DNA from 2 places in the Pseudomonas sp. gcc21 genome. Region 2 is predicted to be linked to the other one. Evidence: predicted binding sites of a transcription regulator. Region 2 holds the regulator's gene; the other holds the start of a gene.
The links. Region 2 encodes LexA, which represses DNA repair genes until DNA is damaged. Its sites were predicted from a motif close to CTGTNTNNNNANACAG; they were not measured.
Positions count from the first base shown of each region.

Region 1: imuA (translesion DNA synthesis-associated protein ImuA) is a predicted target of LexA. The motif match lies at 4,752-4,767, and genes of this name have one in related genera.

Region 1 covers NZ_CP051625.1:3,837,021-3,844,471, forward strand. The annotation lists gene HG264_RS17815 (CTP synthase) at 1-1,177, shown strand, start outside; gene kdsA (3-deoxy-8-phosphooctulonate synthase) at 1,174-2,019, shown strand; gene eno (phosphopyruvate hydratase) at 2,077-3,366, shown strand; gene ftsB (cell division protein FtsB) at 3,523-3,795, shown strand; gene ispD (2-C-methyl-D-erythritol 4-phosphate cytidylyltransferase) at 3,796-4,497, shown strand; gene imuA (translesion DNA synthesis-associated protein ImuA) at 4,849-5,466, shown strand; gene HG264_RS17845 (DNA polymerase Y family protein) at 5,476-6,891, shown strand; gene HG264_RS17850 (error-prone DNA polymerase) at 6,888-7,451, shown strand, end outside.
Region 2 covers NZ_CP051625.1:1,293,255-1,300,705, reverse strand. The annotation lists gene topA (type I DNA topoisomerase) at 1-183, shown strand, start outside; gene HG264_RS06190 (DUF6586 family protein) at 186-695, shown strand; gene HG264_RS06185 (hypothetical protein) at 816-1,049, shown strand; gene sulA (SOS-induced cell division inhibitor SulA) at 1,074-1,577, opposite strand; gene lexA (transcriptional repressor LexA) at 1,607-2,215, opposite strand; gene HG264_RS06170 (TetR/AcrR family transcriptional regulator) at 2,421-3,104, shown strand; gene HG264_RS06165 (L,D-transpeptidase) at 3,161-3,646, shown strand; gene nagZ (beta-N-acetylhexosaminidase) at 3,722-4,708, shown strand; gene HG264_RS06155 (S-methyl-5'-thioinosine phosphorylase) at 4,708-5,448, shown strand; gene HG264_RS06150 (CsiV family protein) at 5,931-6,485, opposite strand; gene mfd (transcription-repair coupling factor) at 6,482-7,451, opposite strand, start outside.

The sequences.
Region 1 (7,451 bases), 1.4 Mb from region 2:
GGCAATCCGTCAGTTGCGCATTGAAGTGGGTGCCAAGCGCGCCATGCTCATGCACCTGACGCTGGTTCCTTATATCGCAACAGCCGGTGAGACCAAAACCAAGCCGACTCAGCATTCGGTCAAGGAGCTCCGCTCCATCGGTCTGCAGCCTGATATTCTGATCTGCCGCTCCGATCACCCGATCGATTTGTCCTCGCGCCGCAAGATCGCGCTGTTCACCAACGTGGAAGAGCGTGCGGTCATCGGGCTTGAGGATCTGGACAGCATTTACCGGATTCCCTCTGCATTACATGCGCAAGGGTTGGATGACATCGTGGTGGAACGCTTCGGTCTCGAATGCGGACCAGCGGACCTGTCCGAATGGGAACGCGTCGTCGATGCCAAACTGTATCCTGACCAGGAAGTAACCATCGCCATGGTCGGAAAATACATGGATCTGCTGGAAGCCTACAAGTCGCTGATCGAAGCCATCAGCCACGCGGGCATCCAGAGCCGCACCAAGGTCAACCTGCGCTATATCGATTCCGAGGACATCGAGCTGAAGGGCACTTCGCTGCTCGAGGATGTCGACGCCATTCTGGTTCCTGGCGGTTTCGGTCAGCGCGGCGTGGAAGGCAAGATCGCCACCGTACGCTACGCCCGCGAGAACAAGATCCCTTATTTGGGTATCTGCCTCGGCATGCAGGTTGCCGTGATTGAGTATGCGCGGCATATCCTCGGCTGGAAGGATGCCAACTCTACTGAATTTGACAAGACCAGCACCCACCCGGTGGTCGGTTTGATCACCGAATGGCAGACCGCCAGCGGCGACAAGCAATTGCGTGATGAAGGCTCTGATCTGGGCGGCACCATGCGTCTCGGCGGTCAGGATTGTGCGCTGGAGCCCGGTTCACGTGCGCATGAGTGCTATGGCAAGGACGTTATTGTCGAGCGTCATCGTCATCGCTACGAGGTCAACAACAACCTGTTGCCTGATTTGCAGGCAGGTGGGTTGAAGGTTACTGGCCGGTCAGTGGATGGCGCGCTGGTAGAAGTTGTCGAGGTAGGCGACCACCCGTGGTTCGTGGCCTGTCAGTTCCACCCCGAATTTACCTCTACGCCGCGTTACGGCCATCCCTTGTTCAGTGGCTTCGTCAATGCAGCCCTAGCACAGAAGGCGAACAAGGAACAGCGATGACCCAGAAGACAGTCCAGGTCGGTAACATCGACATCGCCAACGACAAGCCCTTTGTGCTGTTCGGCGGTATGAACGTACTAGAGTCCCGCGATCTGGCGATGCGCATCTGCGAGACCTATGTGGAAGTCACCAGCAAGCTGGGCATTCCCTACGTATTCAAGGCCAGTTTCGACAAGGCCAACCGTTCCTCGATCAATTCATTCCGCGGTCCGGGCATGGAAGAGGGGCTGAAGATATTCGAGGAGATCAAGCGGACCTTTAACGTGCCGGTCATTACTGACGTGCATGAGCCACATCAGGCTGCACCCGTGGCTGAGGTCTGCGACATCATCCAGTTGCCGGCTTTCCTCTCCCGACAAACTGATTTGGTAGTGGCGATGGCAGAGACCAAGGCCGTTATCAACATCAAGAAGGCGCAGTTTCTTGCTCCGGCAGAAATGAAGCACATCCTTACCAAATGTGAGGAAGCCGGTAACGATCGCTTGATTCTGTGCGAGCGTGGCTCCAGCTTCGGTTACAACAATCTGGTCGTGGATATGCTCGGCTTCGGCATCATGAAACAGATGGGCTATCCGGTGTTCTTCGACGTGACCCACGCCTTGCAGATGCCAGGCGGGCGCAGTGATTCAGCCGGCGGCCGGCGTGGTCAGGTTACCGATCTGGCCAAGGCCGGCATGAGCCAAGGGCTGGCCGGCCTGTTTCTGGAAGCGCATCCGGATCCCGACAATGCCAAGTGCGATGGCCCTTGCGCCCTGCGCCTGGACAAGCTCGAACCTTTCCTTTCGCAACTCAAACAGCTTGATGATCTGGTCAAAAGCTTTGCGGTACTGGAGACCGCTTGAACTTGTCGCGTAGTAGCTGATCTATTCTCGGACGATTAAATGGAGCACGTAGCAAACATGGCGAAAATCATTGATATCAAGGGTCGTGAAGTTCTGGATTCGCGCGGCAATCCGACCGTTGAAGCAGACGTCATCCTTGACGGAAACATCATCGGCAGCGCCTGTGCACCCTCTGGTGCCTCGACAGGTTCCCGTGAAGCACTGGAACTGCGTGATGGCGATAAGAGCCGTTATCTGGGCAAGGGCGTGCTCAAGGCAGTTGCCAATATCAATGGCCCCATCCGTGAATTGCTGGTCGGTCGTGATGTAGAAGATCAAGCGGGTCTGGACCGCGCCATGATCGACCTAGATGGAACCGAGAACAAGGCCAATCTGGGCGCTAACGCGATCCTCGCCGTATCCCTCGCTGCAGCCAAGGCGGCCGCGCAGTCCAAGGGTGTGCCCTTGTATGCGCATATCGCCGACCTGAACGGAACACCTGGCCAATACAGCATGCCGGTACCCATGATGAACATCATCAACGGTGGCGAGCACGCTGATAACAATGTGGACATTCAGGAGTTCATGGTCCAGCCGGTTGGCGCCAAGACCTTTGCTGATGCCCTGCGTATGGGTGCCGAGATTTTCCATCACCTCAAGGCTGTTCTGAAGGCGCGCGGCCTGAGCACGTCGGTCGGTGATGAGGGCGGTTTTGCACCGAACCTGAGCTCCAACGAAGACGCGCTTGGCGCAATCGCCGAGGCGGTGGCGAATGCCGGATATACGCTGGGTGATGACGTGACCCTGGCGCTGGATTGCGCCTCGAGCGAATTCTACAAGGACGGCAAATACGATCTGGCTGGTGAAGGCCAGGTGTTTGATGCCGCTGGTTTTGCTGATTATCTGGCAGGCCTCTCCGAGCGTTATCCCATCATCTCCATCGAAGACGGTATGGATGAGTCCGATTGGGACGGCTGGCAAGTCCTGACCGACAAGATCGGCGCCAAGGTTCAGCTGGTCGGTGACGATCTGTTCGTTACCAATACCAAGATCCTCAAGGAAGGGATCGACAAGAGCATCGGTAACTCGATCCTCATCAAGTTCAATCAGATCGGATCGCTGACCGAAACGCTGGAAGCCATTCAGATGGCCAAGGCTGCCGGTTACACCGCCGTCATCTCTCACCGTAGCGGCGAGACTGAAGACCACACCATTGCCGACCTGGCAGTGGGTACCGCCGCAGGCCAGATCAAGACCGGTTCGCTGTGCCGTTCGGACCGCGTTTCCAAGTACAACCAGTTGCTGCGTATTGAAGAGCAGCTGGACGGTTCTGCTCCGTATAAGGGCCGTGCCGAGTTTCGTGGCTGATCGCTGATTATTGACGAAACCTGACAGGCGCTGGCATTGTTCAGCGCCTTGTCGTTTCTGGCTCTGGTTCACGAAGCGGGGACTGGTGCAGGTGCTGGCCGGTTGATAGGCTGGCAAGCGGTGCGGATAGGTAACGCCATTGGAGGCGATAAACACGTGAAGTGGCTCTGGGTAATTGCACTGGTAATACTGGCTGGCCTGCAATATCGCTTGTGGGTAGGCGAGGGCAGTCTGGCGCATGTGACTCAGCTCAGCCAACAGATCGCCGAGCAGAAGCGTGAAAACGAACAGCTGCTGGAGCGCAACCGCGTACTGACCGCTGAGGTAATCGAACTCAAACAAGGTCTGGAAACTATCGAAGAACGCGCCAGGAAGGAGCTTGGCATGATCCGCGATGGCGAGACGCTATATCAGCTGAGTTCGGAATAAATGAATGTTTTACCCTTCTGGGTAGTCATCCCTGCCGCCGGTATCGGCTCGCGCATGCAGGCGGACCGTCCCAAGCAATATCTCCCCCTGGCTGGTCGCAGCCTTATTGAACATACCCTTGACTGCTTCCTGAACCACCCCAGCCTGCAGGGTCTCGTCGTCTGCCTGGCTGAAAAAGACCCTTACTGGGCTGGTCTTTCATGTGCGCGCAACGCACGGATTTCTACCGCTCCAGGCGGGCGTGAACGGGCGGATTCAGTTCTCAATGGTCTGGATGCGCTGCTTGGGCAAGGTGCGAAACCCGGAGACTGGGTGCTGGTGCATGATGCGGCGCGTCCCAATCTGGCCGCGAGTGATCTGCACAGATTACTGGAAACGCTTGCCGATGATCCTGTCGGTGGACTGTTGGCGGTCCCGGTGCGCGATACCCTCAAACAAGCTGGCGCAGATCGCAGAGTCACCGCAACCCCGGACCGCAGTATGTTCTGGCAGGCGTACACGCCACAGATGTTCCGACTCGAAACCTTGCACAAGGCATTGTCTGGCGCGCTCGCGGCTGGCGTCGCCATCACTGATGAGGCATCAGCCATGGAATGGGCAGGTCATGCGCCACTTCTGGTCGAAGGGCGTGCTGACAACATCAAGGTTACTCGTCCCGAAGATCTGGATTGGCTTGCCGGAAGCATGTCCGGCGCCGATTGATCAAGCCAGGTTTTCAAGCGCTTCGGGGCCGGGCCCCGACGACAATGGTTCGTCACAACTCGCGCGTTGATAGACAGATACATTGCTCAGGCGTACGAACACATCCAGCTAACCACGGGTTGAAGCTCGTGAACGCGTGGCAGCTCTACCGCGCACTGTCCCAAAGCCCTCATCCATTTATCAGTGATCAGTAATCCTGGCCGCTCATCTAGTTGTGATTTTTCAGATTGACCCGCTGTCGCCGCCTGAATAAGCTGTATATCTATACAGTAAACGGGTGGCCTGTATGCATCGCAGTATTTCTTTTTTCACTCTTGGCGTTCCGCCTGACCACGTGTTCAGGAGAGTGTGATGGGCGCGGTTGTAGCTCTGGACAGGTTGCTGGATCAGCGCCGGATATGGAAAGGCCGGCAGACCAGCACGCAGCGTATCGGCTATCCAACCGGTAATGCCGGGCTGGATGCGCTGTTGCCCTCAGGCGGCTGGCCCCTGGCTGCGTTAAGTGAAATCCTCTTTCAGGCCGAGGGAAGCGGTGAGTTGAGGCTGATATGGCCCACCCTGGCGCGATTGACCCAGGCAGGGGAAAAAGTGGTGCTTGTGGCGCCACCCCATGTGCCTTTTGCGCCGGCATGGCACGCCGCGGGAATAAATCTTCGCCATCTGATGCTCGTCAATGCGCAGGGCGCCGAAGCGCTTTGGGCAGCTGAGCAGTGCCTGCGATCAGGATGCAACGGGGCAGTGCTGTGCTGGCCGCAGCGTGCAGATGATCGCTCCATGCGGCGCTTACAAGTGGCTGCTGAAACAGGGCAAACCCTTGCCTTCGCTTACCGCCCGGCCGAAGAAGCGGTCAATCCTTCCCCCGCGGCGCTGCGTCTGTTGCTAGAGTCAGGATCCAGCCAATTACGTGTTCTCAAGTGCCGTGGCGGTATCGCGCCAGCGACTCCGCTTCCCTTCGCCGCGTTGCAGTGAGTAGTCATTATGCGCTGGGCTTGTATTCTCCTGCCGCAACTGGCGTTGGACGCCGTTCTCCGGACGCGCGACGACCCTGAAGCGCCGCTGGTATTGTTGAGCGGCCCGGCCCAGCGCCGCGTACTGCAAGCCATGAATCCAGCCGCACGAGCGCTTGGCTTGCGTCCTGGTCAGTCTTTGACCGCAGCCCAGGCCATTACTACCGCGTTTGCCTCAGCGGAATATGATCCGGCCGAGATTGAACGCTGGCATCAATTTCTTGCCGCCTGGGCCTATCGCTTCAGTTCGCATGTGAGTCTGCATTACCCGCGCGCTGTGTTATTGGAGGTGCAATCCAGTTACAGCCTGTTTGGTCCCTGGCCGCGTTTCGAGTCCCTGCTGAGAAAGGAATTGACTGAACTGGGCTTTCAGCACCGTATCGTGGTGGCGCCCAATGCGGCTGCGGCGAGGGCCTTGGTCAATTGCCATGATGGCCTCGCTGTGGACGAACAAGAACTACGAAAGATACTGGGCCGGTTACCGGTCGATCGTCTCGGCTTGGAACGCAGCGCTGCCGTCGCCTTCTCGCGCATGGGTATACGCAATCTGGAACAGATTCTGCGCTTGCCCCGGGACAGTATCGCGCGGCGCTTCAGCAAGGATGTACTCATACATATCGATACCCTGCTGGGCGCGCGACACCTTGCGCTGGAATGTTATGCACCGCCGGATTTTTTCGACAGCCGTATCGAATTGAATTTCGAGGTGGAATCGCATCAGGCATTGTTATTCCCCCTGCGTCGCCTGACCTCCGATCTGGCTGCCTATCTGGCAGGCCGGGACAGCGGGGTGCAGCGTTTCACCCTGCACCTGGAGCACCGTGATCGAGAGGACACACTGCTGCCTATCGGGCTGTTGAACACCGAACGTGAAGCCTCCATGTTGTTCGAACTGGCACGCGGCCGACTGGAGCAGTTGCAGTTACCTGAGCCTGTTCTCTCGCTGCGGCTGATTGCGCGGGATCTTCCCGTATTTGTACCCGAGCACCGCGAGCTGTTTTCCGAGCGGGCGCATCAATCGCTTCCCTGGGAACAGCTGCGCGAACGCCTGCGCGCCCGGCTTGGGGATGACGCCGTAACCGGATTGCACATACAGGCTGATCACCGACCGGAACGGGCATGGCAAGCCAGCAACGAGGCTGCTGAATTGGTTGGGCAACCAAGTCAGCGGCTGCGTCCTGCCTGGCTGTTGAGCGAACCGGTGGCCACAGAGTTCGCTGGATGCCAGATTCTGGCAGGGCCTGAACGCATCGAGTCCGGTTGGTGGGATGGCGGAGATATCCGCAGGGATTATTACCTGCTCAGAACTCAATCCGGCCAACTGGCCTGGGCCTATCGGCGGGTGGGCGATTCCGGGCCCTTGATGCTGCATGGATGGTTCGCATGACCGGTTATGCCGAACTGCATTGCCTGTCCAATTTCAGCTTCCAGCGTGGCGCCTCCAGCGCCCTGGAATTGTTTGAACGTGCCCGGGGGCATGGCTATCGCGCATTGGCCATTACCGATGAATGCACACTGGCGGGCATCGTCCGCGCCTGGCAGGCCGCACGGCAAACTGGCGTCCCGCTCATAGTCGGCAGTGAAATGCAGGTCGAGGCCGGTCTCAAGCTGGTTCTATTGGCGGAAAATCTGCTTGGATACCAGAACCTCTGCCGGCTTGTAACGGTTGCCCGAAGGCGCGCGCCCAAAGGCGAATACAGACTGGAACGAAGTGATTTTGATGAATCACTAACCGGTCTGCTGGCGCTTTGGATACCCGAACAGCAAGCGACCCCTGACATCGGATACTGGCTCAAACAGCATTTTCCCGATCGGTTGTGGCTGGCTGTTGAACTGCATCGTGGGCCGGATGATGCCAGGCGGCTGGATCAGTTGCTGGGGCTTGCCGCGTCTCTGGAGATTCCTGCCGTGGCATCAGGCGATGTGCATATGCATGCCCGCGGCCGT
Region 2 (7,451 bases):
ATGGACGCGCCGGTTGCTGACCCGGAAGGCAATCCGACGGTTGTACGTTACAGCCGCAAGACGAAAGAGCAGTATGTGCAGAGTGAGGTCGACGGGAAGCCCACCGGATGGCGCGCATTCCACGGCGACAAGGGCTGGACGATCGAAGACGGACGGACCAAGGCCAAGCGCAAAGAGGCTTGAACATGGCTAACGAAGTCTACACCCGAACCAATCAGGCATTGTTTTTCGCACGTAAGGCACTGGATGCGTGGCGAGAAGCGGAGGGCTCCCAGGCGCTGGACGCCCGGAGCCAGGCGCTTTATCACCGGGAGCATGCGCTTTTTCACCTGTATCGTACGGTACTGGCCATCGTCCACGAGGTAGCTGATCGTTACCGTTGGCCGCTCATGGACGTGCGTACAGTGGAACAGGCGCTGGACGGGGAGGCGGCAAGGTGTTTTCCCGGGCCTGAGCTGGCTGAGCTGAGCGAGTTGGGTTGTGAGAGAGAAACCTGGCTGGGACGGTTGCTCGCCGGTTGGCTAGCCCTGCACGCGCCACCGGTGCAGGCCGCCACTAAGCCGCAGAACGACGGGCTGATAGCAAGCAGTGCGGCGAGTGCTCGCGCCGAGTGGTCACTGGATGATGCGGATGACGCCATCGGTGCGCTGAATGAGCTGATCAGCCGCTACCGTGACGGAATGGTGGAATATTGATTTTCGCCAGCCAGCCAGCCTCGCTCCTCGCGGGTTGCTGTCAAGCCTGAGTGGGCGTTACGCGGAGCCGGTCTGCTGCGTCTGTGGTACACTGCGCGCCAGTAGCCAGGAGACCAGAACATGCCTTCACCCTTTCTCGAAATAGTTGAGCTCCCCAACGGTAAGGTCGCGCTGCGACGCTCCGATGAGGACGGTGAGCCTTTGCTGGTCATCGAGTTCTCGCCCGACGCGAAGGATTTTCTGCAGGGCCATTACATTGAAGTCGCCAAGGCAATGATCAGCGCCGGCATGCAGGTGGCGGGGCAGGTGATGGAAGAAGACGATACCATCCCGGAGGATCGGGTCCTGCACTGATCTGTTATTGCCTGACAGTGCGACTCAGGCGGCTCGGGCTGCATCGAGCCGCACGTTCAGGCTGCGGCAGTTCCCTTTGCGAGCGGCGCCTTCCAGCATCTTGGCCTCACGCGCCCCTGCTGCCAACCAGCTGACCACCGTGTGACTGTTACCCAGCGCTAGAATCTCGCAGCAGAACGTCAGGCAATCCATGCTGCGCTTCGGGCGGACGATCAAAATCTGGCTCGGGTCCAGCCCGGCCGAGCGTAACCAGGTATGGCTCAGGTTTTCCGGTGGGTCGATCAAGGTCAGCCAGCGCGGCGTTCTTGTCTGGCTCAGATCGCGCAGAACCGGTGCGAGCCATTGCATGCACTGCCGCGGAGAACCATTCAGGCAGATCTCACTGAACCCTGTATCTTCATTGCTTTCGGCAACTTCGGTGGCCGCCTGCTGTTTCATCAGCCCCAGTGGTGCCCTGTAGCGGGACGCGAGCAGGGCATTCCTGATGAGATCAGACTGTTCGAGACGCGTTTCCTGGAAGTACGGCATGGTCAGCTCCTGGCGTAAACGGCAAATGGTCAGCGGCGTATAACGCCGACGCTCAACCCTTCAATAGTCAGTTCCTGCTCGGCAAGATCGATATCTATTGGCGCGAAGTCCGGGTTTTCGGCAATCAGTGAAACCTTGCGGCCTTTTTTCATGAAGCGTTTGACGGTGACTTCATCGTCTATGCGTGCAACGACTATCTGGCCATTGCGTGCTTCAGTGGTTCTATGCACGGCCAGCAGATCGCCATCGAAAATACCGATATCTTTCATGCTCATGCCTTTTACCTTGAGCAGGTAATCAGCCCTGGGATGGAAAAAATCAGGGTCGACCCGGCAATGATCTTCGATGTTCTCGACTGCCAGAATCGGGGCCCCCGCAGCAACCTGGCCGATAACCGGTAGGCGATCCTCTGCAGCATTTAGCGTATCGGCAGGTAAGCGTATCCCGCGCGATGCTCCGGGTATCATCTCGATAGCCCCCTTGCGAGCAAGCGCGCGTAAATGGTCCTCGGCAGCGTTTGGTGATTTGAAGCCGATTTCCCGGGCGATATCCGCACGCGTAGGCGGGTATCCGTGGGCATCCATATAATCCTTTATAAAGGAAAGAATCTGCTGCTGCCGTGCGGTGAGCTTTTGCATTTGGGTTGTGCCTGTTTTTTTATACAGTAGCTGTGATTATATACAGTTGATCTGTCAGTACAAGCTTGCCTGGCTCCAAATACTTGCGCCTCGCACGCAGATTGGTTAGAACCATACCTGCCAAGAGGCTCGTATGCGCTGAGCTTGACAGTCAGACCGTTTGAAACGTATGTTTCAAACACACGTTGGCGTACTTGGAATCCAGATGGCCCATTCTGATACCGTTCAAAGAATTCTCGATGCTGCTGAGCGGTCCTTTGCCGAAAAAGGATTTGCAGAAACATCCTTACGACTGATCACCAGTAAGGCAGGGGTGAACCTGGCGGCAGTGAATTATCACTTCGGTTCGAAGAAGGCGCTCATACAGGCGGTGTTCGTGCGGTTCCTCGATCCGTTCGTCTCAAGCCTGGAGCGGGAGCTGGACCGCCGGCAGGAGGCCGCAGAGGACGATGACCCCAGCCTGGAAGAGCTGCTTGAGATGCTGGTGCGTCAGGTGCTGACGGTCAAACCCCGAAGCGGTAATGACCTGTCGATTTTCATGCGCTTGCTGGGCTTGGCTTTCAGCCAAAGCCAGGGCCATCTGCGCAAGTATCTGGGGGAAGTATACGGCAAGGTATTCCAGCGCTATATGGTGTTGGTATACCGGGCCGCGCCGCAACTGCCGCCCGATGAGCTATTCTGGCGAGTGCATTTCATGCTCGGAAGTGCCGCATTTACCATGTCCAGTATGAAGGCGCTCCGGGCGATCGCTGAAGACGAGTTCGGCGTTCACCATAGCGTGGACCGTGTACTCAGGCTGATGGTCCCGTTCCTTGCTGCCGGCATGCGTGCCGACGGGAGTGCGATGGCGCGAGCTGTCGTTCCAGAGGCGCGTCTGGAATCGGTCTGATGGGCTTACCTCTGATGCTCTGATCCGTTATCGTGTGCACTTTCGCAGGGGCGCGCATGCAGCTGGATCTGATTCATATATCGATTTCTTCTCAGCAGCTAACCGGATACGCATCCGGTCGGCTGCTTTGCACGTTCCCCATCTCCACCGCCGTCAATGGGCCTGGCGAACGCAATGGCAGCGGTTGCACGCCGCGCGGTCTGCACCGTGTACGTGCGCGTATCGGCGCAGGCGAGCCCCAGGGCGCGGTGTTTATCGGCAGGCGTACCACCGGCGAGATCTGGACGGCCGAACTGGCCAGGCAGCATCCTCAGCGAGACTGGATTCTTTCACGAATTCTCTGGCTGTGCGGCGAGCGCCCCGGCTTCAACCGTGGCGGTAGCTGCGACTCCCAGCGACGCTACATCTATCTTCACGGCACCGGCGATGATCAACCTATGGGCGTACCCTTGTCCCACGGCTGCATCCGTCTGCGCAATAGCGACATTATCGAGCTTTTCGACATGACGCCGGTCGGTTGCAAGGTCCAGATTGAAGAATAAGTCCCCGCAGCGTTCATGCCGCTGCCATCACCCCTTAGCTAGGCAGGAGTAATAGGTTTGAATCAAGGTTCCCTGATGCTGGACGTCGCAGGTACGTGGCTCACTGCGGCCGACCGCGACATACTCAGACAGCCGGAAGTCGGCGGCATCATACTTTTTGCCCGCAATACCGAATCGCCAATGCAGGTGCGCGAACTGGTCAGAGCCATCCGTGCGGTGCGTCCGGATATGATTATTGCCATCGATCAGGAAGGCGGACGGGTGCAACGTCTGCGCAATGGCGTACTGCGACTCCCTGCGCTGGGTGACGTGGCGGCGCTACCAGCAGAACAAGCCGAACAGGCAGCCACTGCCGCGGCCTGGGTGATGGCCACAGAGATGCTCGCGTGCGGCATCGATATCAGTTTTGCTCCGGTGCTGGATCTTGATTATGGCCGCAGTGCCGTCATCGGTAACCGCTCACTGGGTGGTGATCCGCAGCAAGTGACCCGGTTGGCCGCGTCCTACATTCAAGGTCTGAAGCACGCCGGCATGGCTGCGACGGGCAAGCATTTCCCCGGCCATGGCTGGGCCGAGGCAGACTCTCATTTTGCTCTGCCGGTTGATGAACGCTCAGAAGAGGACATTCGCGCGTCGGATCTCAAGCCCTTCGCAGCGTTAGCCTCCCGACTTGACGGAATCATGCCCGCTCACGTCGTCTATCCCGCTGTAGATGAGCTGCCAGCCGGTTTTTCTCGGCGCTGGCTGCAAGACATCCTGCGCGCCGAGATGGCTTTTGAAGGAGTCATTTTCAGTGATGACCTGACCATGGCTGGTGCCCACGCGGTGGGCGGGATGAGCGAGCGTGTTGATGCGGCGTTGCATTCTGGCTGCGATATGTTGCTGGTGTGTAACGATCGCGACGCTGCGGAGCAGGCACTGGTGCACGTCCAAAAGATTGGCGTGCAACCGCCTGATAATCTTGGCCGAATGCTAGCCCGTCAGCGCCCCGGTGTAGAGTACAAGTCGTCTCCCGCCTGGCTGCAGGCAACCAGCTTGCTGAAACGCCTGGAGCTGCTCTGATGGACAGCGTCGCGATCATCGGTGGCACTGGGCTGAGCCAGCTGGAGGAGCTCCAGGTGACCGCCGAGCTGGACCCATCGACTCCGTTTGGCCGAGCGTCCGGACCGGTCATGAAAGGTTTGCTGGCCGGCCGTGAAGTGTTGTTTCTGGTGCGTCACGGAAATCCGCATCGTCTGCCTCCTCACAAGATCAATTACCGAGCCAACATCTGGGCTCTGAAAGAGGCTGGCGCTGACGCAGTGATCGCGGTGAACGCCGTCGGCGGCATCCATAGTGCGATGGGTTCAGGACACTTTTGCGTGCCTGACCAGTTAATCGATTACACCTGGGGCCGTGACAGCAGTTTTTTCGAGGTGGATCTCGAGCACGTCACGCATATCGATTTCAGCTATCCCTATGATGAGAGTCTGCGCAAGAAGCTGGTCGGCGTGATGGCGCGCCAGTCGATTGCTCACAGCCCCCATGGCGTGCACGCGATCACCCAGGGCCCGCGCCTGGAAACCGCAGCCGAGATACGGCGGCTCCAGCGCGATGGCTGTGACATTGTAGGGATGACCGGCATGCCGGAGGCCGCTTTGGCCCGCGAGCTGGGGCTGCCCTATGCGTGCCTGGCGCTCGTCGTCAATCCTGCTGCCGGGACGCATCCGGACATGATTAGCATGGAGTCGATGGAGCGGGTGGTCGCCGCCGGGATGGAGCAGGTCAGGAATATCCTGACGCGTGTGATTACCGAGGCCTGATTACAGTACGATTCCTGAGTTAGTCTCCGCGAGCCGACAGGGCTGCGCTGACACGCTGCAAGTACGTCCCTGTAAGCTCGGCGATGACATCCATGTCATCGAACGGTCATCGCAACTCTGTCGCCTCGCTCCGCCGAGATTGGAGCCGCCGGCTGGCTCGGAAAATCAGTTTAATCTCTCTATCGCACGAGTGCCTGATCGAGCTTGCCGACTGCCAGGGTGGAGCAAGTGTTGAAAACAGGGATGTTTTCACCAAGTCCCCATGGAAGGGTTCACGGCGTCTTGCGTAATCCTGGCAGGTGGCGGGCGATTGACTTTGGAATGAATCGGTGAGGGGATGCGGGCAATCCCCCTAGCCCCGCTTTTTCAAAGGGGGGAACCAGGCTGTGCTGTCAGGTGGTTTGATGTTTGGGTCATGCTGAGTCTGATCAGAGTTACCGCTACATGGCCATTGCTCGCTCGTTAGCAGCTTCAGACCGAGCTTAGCGGCTAACGATAATCAGCATGCCCAGGCTTTGATGATCCAGGTAGTGAACCTCGTCAGGGCGCAGGCGGCGGCTCTGTTGCAGGCGTTCGCTTACCGGCTGGCTGTCCATCGAGCCTGATTCATGGTGGACCCAGAATGCGACGTCGGCTTCCAGAGTGTTGGCGCGGCGCAGGCTGACCACACCCTGGACCGGATACTGATCGAAGCCGGTCAGGTCGTCGCCCTTGGTCACCGCTACAGGCGTGCCGGCGGGCTGGGTCCATGCTTTGTGAAAAAGTATTCTGGATCCCTGGGCGGACAATTTACGCGCTTCATTTGCCAGTCGATGGCGGGACGCGTCGATGGGCCGCACATTGCTACGGGTGGTGCTGTCCAGTTCTGCGGCGTCCGATTTCCAGTTCAGCTCGGGTCCGGGGCCCTCGACGATGCCGCTGCCGGGTTGAGTAAATAGCACTACTTCTACGATGTAATCCTGCGCACTGGCGAGCGATGTCGCGCTGAGCAGTAGCACGAGCAGCAGGGCGTGCAGGGGAGAGGCGGGTCTGGTCATTTGCGTTTTCCTTTGGCTTTCGGTTCGATCGGCGGTTGCTCCAACCGTTCGATAAGCGCTTCGACGGTGTTGAGCCGCAGCTCAGCATTGGCCATTGGCGCGCTGAACCGGAATATTGTGGCGCCTTCAAGTCGATACCGCTGGGGATTGTCCTGGATCATGCGCACCAGTACCAGTGGATCAACTGAGGTTTCGGCCGCAAATTCGAGCCTGCCATGCTCAGGGCCTACATCCACTTTGCAGATCCCCAGCGGCGCGCAGTGCAGTTTGAGCGAGGTTAGCCGGAACAGGGTTTTGACCGGCACCGGCAGCAGGCCAAAGCGATCAATCATCTCGACCTGCAGATCGCGCAAGGCATCTTCGTCGCCGGCATTGGCGATACGCTTGTACAGAATCAGCCTGGTATGAACGTCGGGGAGGTAATCGTCCGGTATCAGTGCAGGGAGACGCAGATTGATATCCGGTCCGCCGCCCAGTGGTTGTTCCAGCGAGGGCTCCTTGCCGTTCTGGATCGCCTTGACTGCGCGTTCAAGCATATCCATGTAGAGCGTGAAGCCAACCGCTTGGATCTGACCGCTTTGTCCGTCGCCAAGCAGTTCGCCGGCGCCGCGGATTTCCAGGTCGTGGGTCGCCAGCGTGAAACCGGCACCCAGATCCTGAGCCATGGCTATCGCTTCGAGACGCTTTTCCGCATCGCCGGTGATTTTTCGGCCCGCGGGGGTGAGCAAATAGGCGTAGGCCTGGTGATGGCTGCGACCGACCCGACCACGTAACTGGTGTAACTGTGCGAGCCCGAACTTGTCGGCGCGCTCGATAATGATGGTATTGGCGCTGGGGACGTCGATACCGGTCTCGATGATGGTTGTGGTAACGAGGATGTTGAACCGGCGATGATAGAAATCGCGCATCACCTGCTCAAGCGCACGTTCCGGCATCTGCCCATGGCTCACGCCAATTCGCGCTTCG